4 regions of the Thiocapsa bogorovii genome follow, and region 3 is predicted to be linked to each of the others. Evidence: predicted binding sites of a transcription regulator. Region 3 holds the regulator's gene; each other region holds the start of a gene.
The links. Region 3 encodes FNR, which switches genes on or off when oxygen is low (the NO sensors DNR and NnrR bind a similar motif). Its sites were predicted from a motif close to TTGATNTANATCAA; they were not measured.
Positions count from the first base shown of each region.

Region 1: a site for FNR is predicted at 2,071-2,084, ahead of bchE (magnesium-protoporphyrin IX monomethyl ester anaerobic oxidative cyclase). Genes of this name have one in related genera too.
Region 2: a site for FNR is predicted at 2,103-2,116, ahead of LT988_RS10120 (HyaD/HybD family hydrogenase maturation endopeptidase). Genes of this name have one in related genera too.
Region 4: a site for FNR is predicted at 2,055-2,068, ahead of bchE (magnesium-protoporphyrin IX monomethyl ester anaerobic oxidative cyclase). Genes of this name have one in related genera too.

Region 1 is NZ_CP089309.1:1,966,300-1,969,491, forward strand. It holds gene hemN (oxygen-independent coproporphyrinogen III oxidase) at 1-158, opposite strand, end outside; gene bchE (magnesium-protoporphyrin IX monomethyl ester anaerobic oxidative cyclase) at 172-1,827, opposite strand; gene puhE (putative photosynthetic complex assembly protein PuhE) at 2,217-3,155, opposite strand.
Region 2 is NZ_CP089309.1:2,237,647-2,240,838, reverse strand. It holds gene LT988_RS10125 (IS1380-like element ISTro1 family transposase) at 1-1,196, opposite strand, end outside; gene LT988_RS10120 (HyaD/HybD family hydrogenase maturation endopeptidase) at 1,590-2,060, opposite strand; gene LT988_RS10115 (HypC/HybG/HupF family hydrogenase formation chaperone) at 2,181-2,426, shown strand; gene LT988_RS10110 (hypothetical protein) at 2,485-2,940, opposite strand; gene ppsR (posphoenolpyruvate synthetase regulatory kinase/phosphorylase PpsR) at 3,145-3,192, shown strand, end outside.
Region 3 is NZ_CP089309.1:4,304,889-4,308,080, reverse strand. It holds gene LT988_RS19105 (CTP synthase) at 1-126, opposite strand, end outside; gene LT988_RS19100 (sulfur globule family protein) at 448-852, shown strand; gene fnr (fumarate/nitrate reduction transcriptional regulator Fnr) at 1,013-1,771, shown strand; gene dnaQ (DNA polymerase III subunit epsilon) at 1,936-2,658, opposite strand; gene rnhA (ribonuclease HI) at 2,847-3,192, opposite strand, start outside.
Region 4 is NZ_CP089309.1:3,669,306-3,672,497, forward strand. It holds gene LT988_RS16430 (hypothetical protein) at 1-22, opposite strand, end outside; gene LT988_RS16435 (hypothetical protein) at 35-1,018, opposite strand; gene LT988_RS16440 (DUF2249 domain-containing protein) at 1,220-1,486, opposite strand; gene LT988_RS16445 (hemerythrin domain-containing protein) at 1,490-1,927, opposite strand; gene bchE (magnesium-protoporphyrin IX monomethyl ester anaerobic oxidative cyclase) at 2,132-3,192, shown strand, end outside.

The sequences.
Region 1 (3,192 bases), 2.3 Mb from region 3:
GGGCTGTTGCGCAGCCCCATGAGCGCTTCTTTGTAGTTCGAATCCGAGAAGGTCGCGTCGCCGCCCATTTGCGATGTCGCCAAGGCGCACCCGGGCGGCAAATGTCCGAACCGCTCGAGGAGCTCGAGCGGCAGACTTGAGGGGAGTGGAGGCGCCATGTCTTGCACCCGGTTAGTCAGGTTGGACTGCCGTCATCTTGGGCTTGGAGGCTGCGGCTTTGACCGGCAGATCCGATTCGGAAACCTGCAGATCGTCCGGAGCTCCGCAAGCCACGATCTTGACGGGCGTCCCTTTGAAATTCATGTCCGCCGACAGCTCCGGACGATCCCGCTTCAACTGCGCGATCTCGTCTGCAGTGAGGACCTTGGACGCGTCGAAGCCCAAATCGACTTCGGTCGACATCCCCTTCATCTTGAGGCGCTCGAGGTCGTAGAACTTTTTCGACGCCGTGGTCTTCGCGAAGGCCTTGAGGCAGCCGAGCATGTAACGTCTGCGGAACTTGTCCTTGATCCAAGGATACTCCAAGAAGCTCTTGCGCATGTAGAAGCGCGCATAATTCTTCAGGACGCCCTTGAGCACCTGCTCGCGGGTCATCGCCTCGGGCTTCATGATCGGAGTGACGAAATTGTACTTCGAGTAGTCGCGAACCTCCACCCGGTCACCCAACTCCTCGAACAGCTCCGCGAACGGCCATGGCGTATACATGTTCCAGTTCGCCATGTCGGGCTTCCAGTCCTGGGCGAGCTTGTAGGTCTCCTCGATGGTCTCGGGCGTCTCGTTTTCGAGGCCCATGATGAACTGGACCTCCGCGACGATTCCGGCCTGCTGCAGGAGCTTGACCGCGAGCTTGTTCTGCTCGACCGTCGTTTGCTTGCGGAAGGTGTCGAGGTTCAACTGCGAGACCGCCTCGGTGCCGAGCGAGACATGGACCAGACCGGCCTTACGGTACAAGGGCAGCAGGTTGCGATCGCGCATGATGTCGGTCACGCGCGTGTTGATGCCCCAATGGAGCGGGAGGTCGCGCTTGATCAACTCCTCGCAGAGTGCGACGAACTTCTTCTGGAAGATCGTCGGCTCCTCGTCGGCGAGGATCATGAAGCCGACGTTGTAGTCTCGAACCAGGGTTTCGATCTCGTCGACGAATTTCTTCGGATCGCGATGACGGTACTTGCGCCAGAACTTCCACTGCGAACAAAAACGGCAGGTAAAGGGGCAGCCACGCGCGAAGTTCGGCACGGCGACCCGGCAGTTGAGGGGGGTGTAGATGTACTTGTCCCAGTCGAGCAGCGACCAGTCCGGCGTCAAGGTGTCCAGATCTTCGATCACCGGACGCGCAGGGGTTGCGACGACTTGGCCGTCGTCATCGATATAGGCAATACCCCAGATACGCTTGCGATCTTGCCGATGGGTGCCCGCCTCGATCGATTGCAGGAGAGCGACCGCGATCTCCTCGCCCTCTCCGCGCACGATATAGTCGATCCAGGGCGCCTCGCTGAAGACCTGGGTATACATGAAGGTCGGATGGATGCCGCCGAGCACGGTGACGCAGTTCGGAAGCACCTCCTTGGCGATCTGCAGCGTGGTCTGCGCCTTGTAGATCTGCGGCGTGATGGCGGTGGCGAGGACGACGTCGGGCTGATTGACCCGAATAATCTCGCGCAGTTTCTCATCCGGAATATCGTAGGTCATGGCATCGATGAACCGGATGTTCGTCATGCCCGCGTGCTTGAGCGCACCTCCGATGTAGGCGACCCAACCGGGTGGCCAGTTTCCCGCGATTTCCGCACCACCACAGTGATAGTTAGGCTGGATCATCAATATACGCATGAGAATTCCTCAGGAACGGGTCGAACGGCAAACGGCCATTCGAGCCTGACCGCATCAGTCCGATCTCGGGCGTCACCGAGCGCTAGAGCCAACGGCGCCGGCACCGAGACGCGAGGCCACCGGGTACGATGCCTCGGCGATGCCTTGGCCTAGAGCTCGAACGTTTCCGAATCGGGTCGTTTCGTATCGCGCCTTCCGGACGCGCATTGCCTCACACCTTAGCTGATTCCCGAGCAGCTCGATATGATTCGCGTCAACCGCGCCGAGCGCGACGACATCGTCTCTCCGACACCGCCTCGACCGATATGCCCACAAGCGTAGCCGAGACTCCGGCTCGGATCAAAGTCTGCAACCGGGCGGGCGCGTGCGCCCTTCACCGAGGTCGAGGTTCACGGAAGCTCCGCGATTGGAGCCCCGCTTCGAGCCTTCCCGACGCAGCGGCCGGGTGACGGCGATGTCGTTTGCGGCCGCAACACTTTTCGGGTGGCGGCCATTGCCCGCTTGGGCCCATCGGAACGCGTTTCCCCCTGTCCAGGTTGGCGACTCGGTTCCCCGCCGGGTTTCCCGTCTGCATCCCGAGAGGGCAGAGCCCACGCCCAGAGCGCCTCGTCCGGCAAGGGAAGCACGAGGAACCAGTGTTCGAGGATGCCCAGCGCCAAAAGGCTTGCCACCAAGATCAGGCTGACCACTTCAAACTCGCTCGCACCGGGACTCAGCGCCCGCGACACCATCAGCACCACGACCAGAGTGGGCACCGTCACCGAGATCGGAAACAAGAGATTCATGCTCCGCTTCGGCATGTAGGACTTCAGATAGGCGAGGTGCTCTGGCAGCCAGTCGTTCAGATTTGGAACCCCCAGGAAGAGATTGAGCTTCGCGCTCCAGCGCATCAGCCAGAGCACAACGAAGGTCCAGGTTCCGACCTGATTGGGCTCGCCCCAGGAGATCACGACGAGGAAGGCCACCGCCGACAGAACGGCAAACTCATGATAGAGGCTGGTCAAGATGGCGAGGCCGAAACGCTTCCAGGCCGGGCAACCGGGCGGGCAGGGTGCCTTACGCGGCCCGGTCAGGAGTCCCGTGAAATAGCTCATCTCCAAGACACCCCAAACGATCACGCCGGAGGTGAAGGCAATGTAGGTTGCGCTCAGCGAGGTCGAGGTGCTGCTGACGACAAGCGCAAAGACGGCAAACGCCAGCACTGCAGCGCCGCCGAGCATGGTCCACCCGAAGGTGCGTCCGGGCAGATTGTCCAGATAGAGCACCAGACCCGTGCTGAACCACCAGAGCCCGAGCGCGAAAAGAACGGGGTAACCATATTCGAGCATGAAATGCGCCCTATTCTCTGGCCGATGGCGATCGGAA
Region 2 (3,192 bases), 2.1 Mb from region 3:
GTGCGCAGCGTTTGGTGCAAGACGTAAGCGGCGCAGGAGAAGAACAAGCGCATCTGATTGGCCAAGAAGGTGCTGTCGGAAGTGCGATCGCTGGCCAGATCGTTCTTGATCATTTTGATGAAGTTCTCGTCCTGGCCGCGCGCGCAGTACAGATCGCGGTAGACGCACTCGGGACTGGGCAAGTCCAAGGAGGTGACGACGAAGCGGAGGTTGTCGCCGCGCGCCGTCACCTCGACTTTGAGGATGGTCCGACACGCGCCGGGCCAGGAACCGGCACGGTAGTCAACCTCGTGGTAGGTGCGGGTCCGCTCGGGTACGTCGGCGTCGGCGCGCCGGGCGTTCTCGATGCGCAGCGCATGGAGCTTGCGGGCGTCGGCCAAGAACGGCTCGGCCCGTGGCGTGAGAGCCCGGTTACCCGCCAGGCCGAAGATGAAATCCGTCAACGGATCGGCCATCGCCAAGGCCATCAACTCGGGGTTGGAGAAGTGTCCGTCGCCGCGCAGGATGATGCGTGTGCGTGGCCACGCGGCCCGCAGCCGCTTGAGCACGCGCTTGAGGATCATCGCGTTCTCGGCGCCGGTGGGGCGCTTGCCGGGACGCAGCACCGCGGTGATGAACTTCCCCGAGAGGCCCTCGAAGAGAAACAGCGGCAAGTAGCAATGGTTGCCGTAGTGATGATTGTAGAACGCGAACTCCTGCTGGCCATGGGTGGCGTCTTCGGAGTGGTCCATATCGAGCACGATCACCTGCGGCGCCTTCGGGTAGCTGGCGATGAAGGCCTCGACGAAGGCCTGCGCCATGCGGTAGAGGTCGCGCGCGCCGACCCCATTCTCCAAACGCGAGAAGGTCGGCCCGCTGGCCAGGTCCGTCGTCGCATCCAGCGGCTTGCGCTCCAGCCCCAGCTTGAACAGCGCATCACGGCGCAGCGCATTGGCGTCGTTGCCGTCTTCGTAAGCACAGGCGATCTGGTAGACCCGTTGCGCGATCAGCTCACGCATCGGATGGGTGGTGTAGGACGGATGGCGCCAATCATCGATCGCTGCGCTCAACCGCTCGGTCAGGCCGATCTGCCGATCAACCCCGCGCAGAATCATGGGGCCAAAGTCAGACGACATGGCGCCGCCGTCGAAGTCGCCGCGGACCGTGAAACCGGCGACCGGGGGAAAACGCAGCTGTTCCGGGGTAGACTCGGGCATGGGCGACCTCGTTTAGCTTCTTCCGAAGCGTTCTTGGCGGAACAGCCATTTTATCAATGGGTTGAACGAGAGTCGCCCTTTTTTATGAAATATTCGGGCTAGGTTCATCCCAGTCCAAACGGATCCGTCAGGCGGCTGGCTGCCAGGCCCACAGGAAGAAGGTGGTGATCGGCGGTCGCGGAGGGTCGATGGATGCTCGACGCTCTCCAGACGGGCGCGGAGGCGTGCGACGCGGTGCGCGGCGTGCAGACTCGTCGCCGGGCAGCGTTCTTGACTAGCGGAGCAGTGCAGAGATTCCGAGACCGTCCGACATCATTGTCGTTGTCCTGGTCGTATCTATGGTCGATTCCGACAACGACGAGGAACGGTCTCGACACATCTACGGGATCTGGTTTAAGTGCACCAGCGATCGAGCAGCGAGCGGATCCGCGCGATGGCATCAGGAATCGCCGCCTCGACTGCGGGGGTCAGCTGATCACCCCAGCCGACGAAAGCGGGCTCGATGCCGACCAGTGCGCGTTGGAGCGGGAGCGTGTCGGTGAGGCGCGCGATGTCCATCAGGTCGGAGAGGCTGACCTCATGGACGGTCTTGGCATTGACGCTGAGCTGGCGATCCATTGCCGCGTCCTCGAAGACGCGCACACTGCCGGGCGGTTCGCCCATCGTCGCGGCATCGACGACGATCAGGCGGGAACAGTCCCCGATCGGCAGGGCGAGCGTAAAGCTCAAGGTTCCGCCGTCGATGAACACCATGGATGCGTCCGTACCGCTCTCCTGTTCCATTCGACGGACTACCTCGGCGCCGACCGCCTCGTCGGTCATGAGGACATTGCCGAGGCCGAGGATGAGGGTGGTTGGTTGCACGGCGCTGGACCTTATGCCTGTGGTGGGTGATCGGGCGATCGTTTGATCTGAGTCCTTGCAGGTGTCCGCGGCGCGGCTTAGCCTGCAGTGCAATGATCGACTTCCCTTGGGGGCTTGTCCATGTGTCTCGGTATCCCGATGCAGATCCAGTCCGTCGACGGCTTCGTGGCCCGGTGCACGGCGAAGGGGGCGGAGCGCGAGGTCAATCTCTTCATGCTCCAGGACGAGACGATCGGCGTCGGCGACTATGTGGTGGTCCACCTGGGCCACGCGATCAGTCGCATGAGCGAGGAGGAGGCGGCCGCGGCCTGGGAGATCTATGACGCCATTTTGGCGGCGCAGGACGGCGGACGGCTCGAGGTTTGATCCGGCGGGCAGCGATGCCCGAGCGGGCAACCCCGTCCGCCGCTCAGACTCCTCAGACTCAGCCCGGGAATGCCTCGGTCAGCGCGTACTGATGTTCCACCTCGGAGGTCTCGGGTGCGTCGTCATCCTCGATCAGGATACAGTTGACGGCCATTCGGGCCTGCATGGCGGCCTTCCATGCGCGGTTTTGCTTTTCGGTCAAGAGCGCATCGGGCGTCAGGGCTGCTGCTGCGGCGGCCGCGACGAAGTGGTCTGCTTGCGCCAGCCAATCGGTGTCCTTGCCGCAGTCGGTGTAGGTCTTGGTTGCGTAGGCCTTGGCGGCCTTGAAGGCGTCTTCCAGCTCCCCGGGGGCGACGTCCTCGCGCATTCCGACGTCGATCGCGCGGTTGACCCGCTCGTCCTTGCTCAGATGAATGACGTGATGAGCGAAGCGGGAGCCTAGAATACGTTGCTGCTGCGGGTCGAGTCCGTTGAGGGCATCACGCAGTGCGCGGTCGTTGTTGATCTTGGGCATCGGGAAGCTCCTCGGCCTGTGAATGGGCCGGCCGGGTGGCCTGCCGGCGCGGCGAAGATCGGCTGGTTTGCCGATCGAAATCGTTCTCGGATCGTCCGGTGCATCCGGCTTGGGTGTCGCGCCGGGGTTGCCGGGATCAGCGATTATTCATATCACCAAATTCCAATATAGACTGCATTGACTTGCATCACTCCCTCGGAGCCTATGAACCGCACCGTCTTCTTTGTCTCGGAGAGCACCGGCATCACCGCC
Region 3 (3,192 bases):
GGGATCGAGCTTGATCATGGTCACCCGCAGGCCGCGAGCCTCCAAGAGCGCCCCGAGAGACGCCGACGCGATGCCTTTACCGAGCGACGAGACGACACCGCCGGTGATGAAGATGAACTTGGTCATGGGGGTAGTGGAGGCAGTCGAGGGCAATGGCCCGGATCCGCCAACACGCTACCAAAAACCCCGCAACTGCTCAATGCGAATGCCGGCTCTTGCTGCTGCCGCGAGCGTGCGCGTCGCGAACATCACGACCGGGGGCGAGCACGCCGGACAGGGTGCTGCGCGACCTTCACAAACTCGAACGGGCTGCGTATATTCGGAGCGGTTTCGCAAATGACGAAACACACCTTCTCGGCGTTGTCGGCGCTCGTCTAGGGTCGGGCGCCGACACAGCGGCCTTGATCGATGTCGTAAAAGATGAGTGTCAACAGAGGAGCGTCAACGATGCGTCAAACAGCAAGATTGATGAGTGCAGCCGCAATCGCAGGTGCCGCCACCTTGGCCGTCAGCCCGGCCCAGGCGTGGTGGGGGCCCGGTTGGGGTGGGCCAGGCTATGGCGGCTACGGCCCGGGCTATGGTTCCGGCCTCGGTGACCTGTTCGGCGACATGCTCGGCGACGGCTGGGGCGACTTCAACATGAACATGAGCGGCGGGGGTCGCGGCTACGGACGCGGGCGCGGCTATGGCTACGGACGTGGTTACGGGTACGGCTATCCCGGCTACGGTTACGGTTACGGTTATCCAGGCTATGGCTACGGCTACCCCGGTTACGGTGTCCCCTACTACGGCGCGCCTTACGCCGCACCCTATGCCGCGCCCGCTGCTCCCGCGACCGGCGAAGCCAAGTAGGCCGAACGCAGAATCGGCATGCTTGCGTCAAGGCCGCGCCCGCGAGGGCGCGGCCTTTTTTGCGGGTCCAGGTCGGCCTGACGACAAGAAGATAATCTTCGCTTGATCCAGATCAAGCGACGGTTCAAAATCTGGTGACCGAAGACCGAGGGGCGATGCCGTGAGCCATCACAAAGTAATCTCATTGGAGACCATTCGCGTCGCCTGCAGAAACTGCTCCCTGTCGTCGCTCTGCTTGCCTATGGGCCTTGCGCCGGATGATGTCGAGCGACTCGACGAGATCGTGAAGCGAACACGACCGCTCCACCGGGGCGACTTCCTGTTTCGAGACGGCGACCGATTTCGTTCGCTCTATGTCGTGAAGACCGGATCGGTGAAGACCTTCGCTCCGAGTCCGGAGGGCGGCGAGCAGGTGCTGGGCTTCCATCTTCCCGGCGAGGTGATTGGACTGGATGCGATCGATAAGGACATCCATGCCTGCTCGGCGAAGGTCCTCGAGACCTCCGCTATCTGCGAGGTCCCCTTCACCCGACTCGAAGAGCTCACCGCAACCATTCCGAGCCTGCAGCATCAGATGTATCGCCTGCTCAGCAAGGAAATCGGACACGATACGGACATGCTCTTGCTCCTCGGCAAGAAGAACGCCGAGGAACGTCTCGCCGCCTTCCTGCTCAGCCTGTCCAAGCGCCTGCACAAACGCGGGCTGTCCGCGACCGACTTCTATCTGAGCATGTCCCGCCATGAGATCGGGAACTACCTGGGACTCGCCGTCGAGACCGTCAGCCGTCTCTTCACGCGATTCCAAGACGACGGACTGATGAACGTCGACCGTAAGCACATTCAGCTGCTCGATGTGAGTACGCTGGAGTCTCTGGTGGGCGGCGCCGGGCAGAATCGCCGCCAACAGCAGCAGAGCTAAACTGCGCCCGTTGCGGTATGTGATGTTCGGAGGGCTGGATCGGCCTCGGAGCGATCGATAGCCCTTAGAGTCGGCGCAGTTTAGGAGACTGAAAACCCTAAGAAGCATCTCCATGAAGGCTGCGGGGATCTCCGTGGCCACACACGACTAAACCGCGGGCGGCGTCATCCCTCGACGCGAAGCCAAAGACAACCCTCCGCACTTGCGGCCTGGATCGCCGCGAGGCGCGCGGCATGAGCGGCGAGCGCGGCCGGGTCGGCTTGAATCACCCGCAGGCGCGGCCGATTCGGATCCAGCCGGCCGCGATGCCGAGCGTCCGGTCCGTCGTGAGACGGCGCCGCGAGCTCTTCTCCGAGGCTCAACGCCACCTGCCCCCCGGTCATGGCGAGATAGACATCCGCCAGGATCTCGGCATCGAGCAGGGCGCCATGCAGGTCGCGGTGGCGATGATCCACGCCGTAGCGCTTGCACAAGGCATCGAGGCTGTTGCGCTGCCCCGGGTGCATGCGCCGGGCCATGATCAGCGTGTCCGTCACCTCGCACAGGTCCGTGATCCGCGACGCTTCGGCGTTCCATCCTAGAATCTCGCGATCGAGAAACCCGAGATCGAAGGTCGCGTTGTGGATGATCAACTCGGCCCCTTCCACATAGTCCAGGAAGCTCTCGGCAATCTCGGCGAAACGTGGCTTGTCGGCGAGAAAGGCGTTCGTGATCCCGTGTACATCGGAGGCGCCCGCGTCGATCTCCCGATCCGGCTGGAGATAGCGGTGGAAGTTGTTTCCGGTCAAGCGGCGGTCGATCAGCTCGACACAGCCGATCTCGATGATGCGATGGCCTGCCTGGGGGTCGAGACCCGTGGTCTCGGTATCGAGAACGATCTGTCTCATTTAAACCGCGTCCATAGTGTAAACCGCTGCGTTGCAGGCAAGCGAATCCCGGAGGACTACGCCTCCCCCGTACCTGACGCGGTTTAAAGAGCGAAATTCAAGAATCTGAATCGCGTCCGCACCGACGGGAGCCGAGTCATGCGACGACGAGTCGAATCGAAAATTGCGCATGTCATGCCGGACGCGATTCAGCCCGCGATCCCTCGATTTGCCAATCGGTCGGCACGCTCGTTCTCGGCGTGCCCGGCATGACCTTTGACCCACTTCCAGCGCACCTGATGAGCGCCGATGGCGCCATCCAAACGCTCCCAAAGGTCACGGTTTTTCACGGGCTTGCGATCGGCCGTCTGCCAGCCGTTGCGTTTCCAACGCGGCATCCATTCCTCGACCCCCCGCTTGACGTATTGAGAGTCGGTGACGATCTCGAGACAGGTCGGACGCTTCATGCTCTCCAGCGCCATGATGACCGCCATCAGCTCCATGCGGTTGTTGGTGGTCGCGCGTTCACCCCCGCACAGCTCCTTCTCGACCTCC
Region 4 (3,192 bases), 640 kb from region 3:
GCTGGAGGTGAAACCAGGTCAAGAACGGAAAGATCTAAAAGAGCATGCCGGCCGGTAGCCCGACGCCCAGCCCCACCAACAGCAGCACGCCGATCAGGGTCGGCGGCGCCGCGATAGTCCAAGCGAGTGCGGCGCCGCAGAGACTCAGCATGGCCGCCCACCAGTGCAATAGGGTCGGATCCATCCGCGGTCGCTCGCGACGGCCGATCAAGCGCAGGGTGACGAGGGCAAAGCCGGCGAAGCCCAGCGCGCTCGCACCAAAGACGGCTTGCCCGGCGAAATTGGCCCCCTGGATCCAGGCTGCGCTCGCCGCGGCGTTCCCGATGAGGACGGCCGGCGCAAACCAGCGCCGCATCGGAGCCGGATAGGCCGGGGTCACATAGAACATCGGCAGCACCTGGATGGCCACGCCGACCACCAGCAACCCGACCCAGCCCATCAACCCCCAAGCGGCATGCGCATCGACCCAACGCGTATGCTCCGGCACCCGAATCCACCCCTGGATAACGGCAACGAGCAACAGCCCCAATGCGACCGTGACGGACAGTGCGAGGGCGGCCGTGCGCAGCGCCATCAGGGTCCCCGGCGCACCGCGCGCCCGCACCAGGGCGACGGCGACCGGGACAATGAAGACCAGGAACCCGGACGCCGCGGCTCCCGCGCCGATCCCGATCAGGGTTGGGCCGCCTCCCGCTAGACCCCAAGCCAATCCGGCGGCGCCGATCGTGAGCAAGAGATGTGTTGCCGTGCCGACCAGCCGCACCGCCGGGATCGGCGCTCCGGCGACCACGGGCAACATCTGAAGCAGCGCGCCGCACATGATCAAGCCGAGATAGCCAATGGCGATCAGATGAGTCGCGGCAAGTGCGCCGGGCATCCAGCGCGAGACCAAGAGGGTCGGGCCCTGCCAGGCCAAGAGCAGGCCGGCGGCGATCGCAAACAGCGGCGCGGTCAGGAAGAAGCGCGCCGGGATGTCGATCGGCGGGGCCTGATCGAGTGAAAGTCCGCCGGTGTCCATTATTTTTTTGAGCCGCGTTTGGAGTGCGTGTGGTCGTTTCTTCGTTTGGGTTCAGTGTTGCGGACACCTGGGGGGATCGGCGCAACGCGGCTCAAAAAAATAAATAGATTCATATTTTTAAACCGCGCAGCTCCGACGTAGGTGAGGAGGTCGGAGTCTTCAATCCGGCACTGAACGCAGCCCAAATCCGACGAGCGCGGTTTAAAAACGGCTCACGCCCTGTTGCCGGATTCGACTGACCGGACGTTGTTGCTTCGGCACGGGTGAGATGAGGATGCGATAGCGATCGTCCTCGGAGCTGATCTCCCAGCGGTAACCCATACGTCGCAGCATGTCGTAGAGCGGATAGGGCTCGCGACGGTGGAGCACGCACAGGCGATCGCCGGGCGGCAGGTCGGCGAGTGCATCGAGGATCCGCTCCATCGGCTCCGGAGCGGGAAGATCGCTGACATCGAGTGTTCTGTCCATGGTCTAGGCCGCCTGCAGCCGGTTCAGGATGTCCGGTGCCTGGTCGCCCAGACTCTCCTCGGCCATCGGGTAGAGGATGCCTTCCTCCTTCGAGTTGTGCTGCTGGGTCACCAGATGGAGGGTCTCCAGGATTCCGAGACAGGCGTCGGCATCCTGGGCGTGGACCGCCTCATCGAGCTGCTCCACCAGGGCACGCATCTGTCCGTGTTCCATGGTCATCATACCGGTTGGTCCGCTTGCCCGGGGCATGACGGCGACCAACTCCGGAAAGAGGATCTGCTCCTCCATGTCGAAATGGCCGATCAGGGCCTTCGAGAAATCGGTTGTTTGCGCGGCGAGTCGATTCCAATCGCCGCCCGAGACGGCCCGCTCGCAGACGGCGAGCAGGTGGTCACAGCGCTGATGGTCGTCGGTCATAAAGGTGGCGATCGAATCGGACATGGCGAATCCTCCGGTTGAATGCTCCGGCATTGTCCCGGCATGGGGCAGTGCGTCCTTGACCTAGGTCAGATCGTATCGACCGCGATCGCGCCGGCAATAGACACCAACGCGCAGCGGCCGGACAGATTTGACCTGTGTCAAGGACGACAAATCACCTGACTGTCAACCTTCATTGACACTCACCACAGGCCGGGGGCTTCACGCATGCGCATTCTCTTCATCCACCCAAACTACCATTCGGGCGGCGCCGAGATCGCCGGCAATTGGCCGCCGGCCTGGGTGGCCTATCTCACCGGTGCGCTCAAGACCGCCGGTTACACGCAGGTGCGCTTCGTCGATGCCATGACCAACGACCTGTCCGAGGAGCAGGTGCGCGACGCCGTTGCCTCCTATGCCCCGGATATCGTCGGCTGCACGGCCATCACCCCCTCCATCTACAAAGCCCAGCGTCTGCTCGAGATCGTCAAGGAGGTTGATCCGAAAATCGCTACCGTCCTGGGCGGTGTGCATGCCACCTTCATGTATCAGCAGGTGCTCGGTGAGGCGCCCTGGATCGACGCCATCGTGCGCGGCGAGGGCGAGGAGATCATCGTCGATCTGGTCCGCACCATCGGCCAAGGCCGTTGGCCGGACGAGCGCGGCAAGGTCAAGGGCATTGCCTACGCCGTCGACGGCAAGATCATCGCGACCCCGGCCGCCCCGACCGTGAAGGATCTGGATGCCATCACGCCCGATTGGAGCGTGCTGGAATGGGAGAAGTACAACTACATCCCGCTCAAGAAGCGCGTGGCCATCCCGAACATGGCGCGCGGCTGCCCCTACACCTGCTCCTTCTGCTCGCAGTGGAAGTTCTGGCGCGACTACCGGATTCGCGATCCCATGAAGGTCGTCGACGAGATCGAGACACTGATGCGCGACCACGACGTCGGCTTCTTCATCCTCGCCGACGAGGAGCCGACCATCAATCGCAAGAAGTTCATCGCCTTCTGCGAGGAGCTGATCGCGCGCGACCTCGGCATCCTCTGGGGCATCAACACCCGGGTCACCGACATCCTGCGCGACGAGGACGTGCTGCCGCTCTATCGCAAGGCCGGGCTGATCCATGTCTCGCTCGGCACCGAGGCGGCGGCGCAATTGAAGCTCGACCGCTTCAACAAGGAGACCACGGTCGCCGACAACAAGCGGGCGATCGGTCTGCTGCGCGATGCCGGGATCCTCACCGAGGCGCAGTTCATCGTCGGGCTCGAGAACGAGACCGCCGAGAC